2 linked regions of the Chelatococcus sp. HY11 genome follow. The protein of the gene in region 2 interacts with the protein of the main gene of each other region in a pairwise test. Links are inferred from orthologs where the notes say so. Each region holds a gene or a part of one and is shown on either strand. Other genes may lie near its edges.

Region 1 (3,246 bases), 630 kb from region 2 along the record:
TTCATCCCGGATATCGAGCGTATCTGCCGGATGGTGCCGTTCACGCGCCAGACGCTGTTCTTTTCGGCCACCATGCCGCCGGAAATCCAGCGGCTCGTCGATACCTTCCTGCACAATCCGGTGAAGTTGGAGGTCGCCCGCGCCTCCTCGACGGCGAGTACCATCACGCAGCGTCTCGTGGCGTCGGGCCGCGAACAGCATGACAAGCGCGAAGTTCTGCGCAACCTCATCCGCGGTGCGGTGGACCTGAAGAATGCCATCATCTTTTGCAACCGCAAGCGCGACGTCGCGGTGGTGCATCGCTCGCTCGAACGCCATGGCTTCAGCGTCGTGGCGCTTCATGGTGACATGGACCAGCGCTCGCGGACGCAGGCGCTTGAGCGCTTCCGCAGCAACGACGTTCAGTTGCTCGTGGCGAGCGACGTGGCCGCGCGGGGCCTTGATATCCCCGATGTCAGCCACGTCTTCAACTTCGATGTGCCCCATCATCCGGAGGATTATGTCCACCGCATCGGCCGCACGGGCCGCGCCGGTCGTGCCGGGCACACCGCGATGATCGTGACCTCGGCTGATGCGAAGGCCTTGGCCGCGATCGAGAGCATGACCGGCCAGCCTATCGCCTGGGAAGGCGATCCGCTCGATCCTAACGCCGAGGACGAAGAGCCCCGGCGTGGGGGACGCGGCAGGGATCGCCGGTCCCGCGACGGCCGTGGTCGCGACAGCGGTGCCACCGGAGGCAAGGAACGCGGACGTCGGCACGAGGGCGAAAGCCCGAAAGCCGCTGACAGCCCGCCGCCCCGCCCTCACCATTCAAAGCCCACCACGGAGAAGCCCGCCTCGGGCCGGTATGAGCGTGGGGATGGACGCCGGGGCCGCCATGATGATGACGGACCGAGCTTCGTAGGCTTCGGTGACCACGTCCCGGCCTTCGTCCTACAGGAAGTTCGCTTGCCGAAAAAAGCGACAGTAGCCGACGACTGAAAAACCATCAGAACAAAGCCCCCCGGTTTGATCCAGGGGCTTATTTGTCCGATGGGATGCTCACTGCCGCTTTGATCTCATCACGAGGCCGCAGCCGAAGAGATCAGGAGCCCCTGCCCGCCCGTCCACGCCCGCGGGATGCGGCTTGAGAGCGTTTCGCCGCTGCGAGGGCAAGCTCGGCCCAGCGAGCCGCCTCCGCTGGATCATCGAGCGCTGAATCGGGCAGGCTCCAGAACGACATCACCACGATGCGCCCGTCCTGCCGCTTGTAAGAAAAGGGCAACGCGCCAGCCTCCTCAAACAAGGGCTTGCTGCCGTCGTCCACCTTCAGGAAAAGCGTGCTGTCGACTTCAAGCGCGAACATGAGATCGCCGCGATAGATCCCCTGACCGCCGAACATCCGCTTGACCCGCACCGGGCCAAAAGCCTGAAAGATGTCGCCGAGATCGGCCGCATCCATGGCTTGCGTCCCCTGCCCGCCAGAGGCCCTAGCTCAAGGCGCCGGCCAGGGCCTCGGGACGCGCGGGCGTTATGGCGACGGACTCGCCACAGCCACAGGCTGACGTCTCGTTCGGATTGTTGAACACAAAGCCGGAACTCATCTTGTCGGTCTTGAAGTCCATCGTCGTACCGAGCAGGAAAAGCACCGCGCTTGGATCGATGGCGATGGTGACACCCTTGTCCTCGACGACATCCTCGCCCGGCTTCAGCGTATCGGCGTAGTCCATCGTATATTCCATGCCGGCACAGCCACCCTTCTTGACGCCGATACGAAGGGCGACAGCTGGTGGATTGGCCTTGGCCATCAAATGCTTCACGCGCGTGGCAGCAGCGTCTGTCAAGCTCATGACGGTCAGCTTCGGGCGAGGTGCACCCATCGCATCATTACTCCTCACGCAGGGTTCAAGGCCCTGGGATTCTCTCTGTCAGGGATAAAGATAGGCATTCTGTCCGGCGAGGTCGAGGGGGCGCGTATCAATAGCTCGCCCAGATGCCGGGTGTCGCGAGTTCCAGGAGATGGCCGTCAGGATCGCGCAGGTAAATGCTATGGCCGCCCTTGGGCCATTCGGTCCGCCCCTCGATCGGGATACCGGCGGCGGCCAGGCGCTCCTCCCATATCTGCATATCGGCCGTGGTGACGGCGAAGGCGATGTGGAGCGGCCCATGGCCATCGTGGGGAGGAATGGTCCCGCCGGGCAAGGTCACGGTATCGAGCGTCGATCCGCGCTTGAACAGCAGCAGCACATTCGCGCCTCCCACATCGAAGGCGCAGAAACGCGTATCGCTGGTCAAGGCCTCGAGACCGAGCACGTCCCCGTAAAAGCACGCCGCGCGGTCGAGGTCATCGACATAAAGCGCGGTCTCCAGAATGCGACCGAGCCTCGGCTTGTATGACTTCGGCTTGTCTGGCATCGCTACCACATGTCGAGCGCGACGCGTGCCTCATCCGACATTCGGCTCTGATCCCATGGCGGATCAAAGACCATGTTGACGGTGACACCCTGGATACCACCGACGGCCAGAACGGCATTCTCGACCCAGCCGGGCATTTCGCCGGCCACCGGGCAGCCAGGCGCTGTCAGGGTCATGTCAATCGTGATGTGCCTGTCGTCGGCGATATCAACCCTGTAGATCAGGCCAAGCTCATAGATATCGGCGGGAATTTCCGGATCATAGACGGTCTTGAGCGCGGCGACGATCTCGTCACCCAGGCGCTCGACCTCTTCCTCCGGCAAGGCCGACGGCGCGGCGACCGCCGGCGCATTGGGCTTTTCTTCCTCAATCGGCGACGCGGGCGACTGGGTCAACGGTCCATCCTCTACAGGCAACGGTCATTGTGAATCGACGAAGATTATCGTTTCACAATCCCGATGTAGGCGCTTAGGCGCGCCTGTTCAATCGGATAACGAATGCGCGGAGTGCCCCGCGCATCTCCCCGCTAGTCGAGGAACAGATGCTCGGCCTTGTTGAGCGCCTCAACGAAGGCGTCGATCTCCGCGATGGTATTGTAGAGGCCGAACGAGGCCCTGCAGGTCGATGTGGTGCCGAAACGGGCGAGAAGCGGCTGGGCGCAATGGGTGCCCGCGCGGACCGCTATCCCCGACCGGTCGATGATCGTGGCGACGTCATGGGCATGGGCGCCCTTCATCTCGAAGGATACGATCGCGCCCTTGGACTGCGCCTTGCCGATGATTCGGATCGAGTTCAGGCCGGCGAGCTTTTTATGGGCGTAGTCTCGCAGCTGGTCTTCGTGATTGAGAATGG
Region 2 (3,311 bases):
CCAAGGTTTCCGGCTGGGCGAGACGGACGGCGACCCCTGTCATGGCACGCGCTACATGGCGCATTTCCTGCGTGCGCAGGCTCAGGATGGCCAGCACGAAGAATAGAAGCACCGGGCCTATCAGCAACACGCCCATCAGACCCCAGTCAGTCGGGGCGAGGGTTGTGAGAACGCTCTGCACACCATTGGCGGTGATGCCATAGCGTGCGTTGAGGAACGCGCCCATGGCAATGAGCCAGCACAGCGATGCCAGGGCCGCGAACCAGAGGGGTTCCCGTGAAGGCTTCTGCTGCAAGGTCTGGAGCAAGGCGCCGACGGACTGGCGGTCATCGTTGGCGACGCGGGAGGGATCCGGCGCGATAACGGCTGCGGGGCGGGGGGGATCAATATGGTTCGGCCCGGGGCGTGCCGGTTCGGCGGGCGCGGCGTCCCGGCGCTTGCTCGCGAACATGTCGTCATCCCGCGTGTCGGGTAGCCGCGTGTCCTTCGGATCCTTGAGGTCCTTGGAATCGGCGGTTTTCGCCTGGGAGCTCGGCGCCTGCATGTCCGCTACGTTCAGCGTCAACGCCTGTTCAAGCGCCGACAAAGCTTCCTGCGTCGGATCAACGAGTTTATTTTCTTTGGCCATGTCGCCGCCTCGCATCGCCCCCAATCTCACGCGGCGATCAGGGTGCCTCCTCCCCGATCTTACTGACTGTCGCCGCCGCTATCGGCAAACATTCAGCAAATACCGCTGTTTACCATGAGAGCTTAACCCCCCGACGCCGCAATTGAAACCCGAGGCAAGAGGCAATTGAGAGTTTCGTTAACGGCTTTTTTACCCTTTTTGGCGCTCTCGATCCATGCCGCTGTCGGTCGTCGTCGAGCTTGCGAAGAATGTTGATGGAGCGGCGATAGCGCTGCATGGTGCCCCAGTCCGTGTGCAATATCTGCATGAACAATGAGCGTGTTATGAGTGAGCGATTCGGAGAGGGCCCCCCGGCCAAAGATGCTGTGGATATTGACGAGGCCTACCTGGATCAACAGACAGGGGGCGATCGCGAGCTCGCGTGCGAGATCATCGGCCTCTATCGCGATCAACTCCGCCAGCAGTATGCCGTCATCACAGGGCAGGGCGAGCTGCGCGCACGCTCCGACGCCGCCCACACCCTCAAAGGCTCTTCGCGCGCCATCGGAGCGTGGAAGGTGGCGGCCATCGTCCAGGATATAGAAGGCGCTCTGACCGAGCCCGCGACGCTGGAGCTCGAGATGCTCTTCCGGCGGTTCGATGCGGCCATCACCGCCGCGGACGCCGTGATGCAAGATATCCTGGCCCGCCCGACATGATCTGGCGGTCGTCGATTGCTCGTTGTCTTCAAGTGCCGAAGGACAGATTATGACAGCCGTGACTTTCGTGGATGCCGCCGGAACGGCGAGGACCGTCGAGGCCAATGTTGGCTCCACGGTGATGGAGACGGCCATCCACAACGGGGTGCCCGGCATCGATGCCGAATGCGGTGGAGCCTGCGCCTGCGCGACATGCCACGTCTATGTCGAGGACGCCTGGTGGGATCGGGTCGGCCCTCCCGAAGGCATGGAGGAGGACATGCTCGACTTCGCGTCCGATGTGCAGCCAACGTCGCGCCTGTCGTGTCAGATCAGGATCACGCCCGATCTCGACGGCCTCGTCGTCCACACGCCTCCCCGCCAGGGATGAAGAGCGCTTACCACGATCCGGCTTCCATGTTGCCGATCGCGTGCGTCTGTCGGATATCTTCAGCCATCGGGTCGCGGTGCTGATATCGGTTTTTGCAAAGACAATTTCGTGCCCTGGTGTTCCCAGGGAAAGGGGTGACGGTCAATAGTCCAGGCCATGGAGCCGCGGCCGGGTCACAGTGACGGAGGCAATGGATGTACAAGAATATTCTGGTGCCGATCGACATTTCCGATGCCGGTTTCTCGCGCCATTCCATCGACAAGGCGGTGGCCTTCGCCAGTGCGACGGCGGGCTCGATACGCCTTGTCTATGTCAGGTCGATCCTGCCCGTGACCTTCATGGAATTCGTTCCGCCGGACTTCGACACGGAACAGCAGGAGACCGCTGAGACTGATCTTGCGGCGCTCGCAAAGTCGATCGTGGCGCCGGAAATATCGGTTAGCCACGTGGTGCGCCTCGGCTCGATCTACAATGAAGTCCTCCAGGAGGCCGAGGACATGAAGGCGGACCTCATCATTGTGGGCTCACACAAGCCGGCGATGTCGACCTATTTGCTCGGATCAAACGCCGCGACCATCGTTCGCCACGCCACGTGTTCGGTGCTGGTGGTGCGGGAGTAAGCACCTGCTCAACCAAGCATGGTCCGCGGCCAGCGGGCGCGGAGAATGGATCGAAGCGCCGAGGCGCTTCGATCCCTTTTGATCGCCGCGTCAGCCGCGATGATGAGGACCACGCTCGGGGCCGCCTCGACGGGGCCCGCCGTGCTGATCCATCATATCGCGCGCCATCACGTCGAAGCGCCGCTTCTGTCCGGCATCCAGGCTCTCGTAGAGCGGCGCGGCCGCGTCGGCCAGGGTCTGCATCGTCTTGGCGCGCTCTTCCATCATCGTGGCCCCGCGGCGGAGGCGCTCGATCATGTCCGGGCGCTCCTTCTTGCCGCGCTCCTCGCGCGCTTCGCGCCATTTGGCCATCCGCTCGCCGCGCTGCTTGGCGACATCCCGCACCGCGGTCTCCAGCGCTGGCCAGGATTTTTCCTGATCAGCCGTCAGCTTCAACCCGGCCTTGAAGCCCGCGAGGCGTGCATCGAGCAACGCTCCGCGATCTTCCGCCGATAGCCGCATGGGGCTGCGCGTGTGGTCCCGTGTCTGGCGGGTTTCCTGCTGAGGGGCTGCCCCCTGGGAGGCGCCTGGCGCGTTGGCGGACTGCGCATAGCTTGCCGAGAGGGCGCCAGAACCGGCGACGGTCAGTGCGGCAAGGGCGGCGATCATTGTCTTCTTCATATCAATGTCTCCTTCGAGCGAAGGAAAGATTGTGATGTAATCTGCTGATTTTCAAATTAAATTTCGGTAAGTCAACGTCACAATGCTGCCACGAAAATTAAAAATTTGTATATTTCCCCTTTTTTACTTTAATAAAATTATGTATATCGAAGTAATATTTGTTGCAAATTGCGTATTTTATGTTTCATTGTGTTTCGTGGTGTTTCAAATGTCGTTATGCGCGTAAATTTCAGTTCGAGAATTCTCGTCACGGTGATGTGTCTGCTTTCCTTGCTTGAGGCACTTGAACTCCAAATGCAGATATTGCCAATCTCATCCCATCCGCGGGGTGGTTT

The links.
Region 1: the proteins of KIO74_RS02010 (region 2) and KIO74_RS04945 interact in binary tests that used the Escherichia coli proteins (3 or more experiments, as listed by UniProt). The link is inferred for Chelatococcus sp. HY11 from one-to-one orthologs.

What each region holds. Positions count from the first base shown.
Region 1 is NZ_JAHBRX010000001.1:1,037,082-1,040,327, reverse strand. Bases 165-3,095 are described here. They hold KIO74_RS04945 (HesB/IscA family protein), read right to left. Parts: upstream 1,860-3,095; coding sequence 1,470-1,859; downstream 165-1,469. Other genes in these bases: KIO74_RS04930 (cysteine desulfurase), read right to left, coding at 2,921-3,095; KIO74_RS04935 (SUF system Fe-S cluster assembly protein), read right to left, coding at 2,397-2,765; KIO74_RS04940 (VOC family protein), read right to left, coding at 1,957-2,394; KIO74_RS04950 (TfoX/Sxy family protein), read right to left, coding at 1,085-1,441; KIO74_RS04955 (DEAD/DEAH box helicase), read left to right, coding at 165-981. Also shown: more of KIO74_RS04955, read left to right, coding at 1-164; more of KIO74_RS04930, read right to left, coding at 3,096-3,246. UniProt on the Escherichia coli protein: Is able to transfer iron-sulfur clusters to apo-ferredoxin. Multiple cycles of [2Fe2S] cluster formation and transfer are observed, suggesting that IscA acts catalytically.
Region 2 is NZ_JAHBRX010000001.1:404,491-407,801, forward strand. The notes cover bases 40-3,035. They hold KIO74_RS02010 (2Fe-2S iron-sulfur cluster-binding protein), read left to right. Parts: upstream 40-1,375; coding sequence 1,376-1,696; downstream 1,697-3,035. Other genes in these bases: KIO74_RS02000 (apolipoprotein A-IV repeat region-like domain-containing protein), read right to left, coding at 40-628; KIO74_RS02005 (Hpt domain-containing protein), read left to right, coding at 952-1,326; KIO74_RS02015 (universal stress protein), read left to right, coding at 1,891-2,316; KIO74_RS02020 (Spy/CpxP family protein refolding chaperone), read right to left, coding at 2,407-2,976. In the rest of the region: more of KIO74_RS02000, read right to left, coding at 1-39. UniProt on the Escherichia coli protein: Ferredoxin are iron-sulfur proteins that transfer electrons in a wide variety of metabolic reactions. Although the function of this ferredoxin is unknown it is probable that it has a role as a cellular electron transfer protein.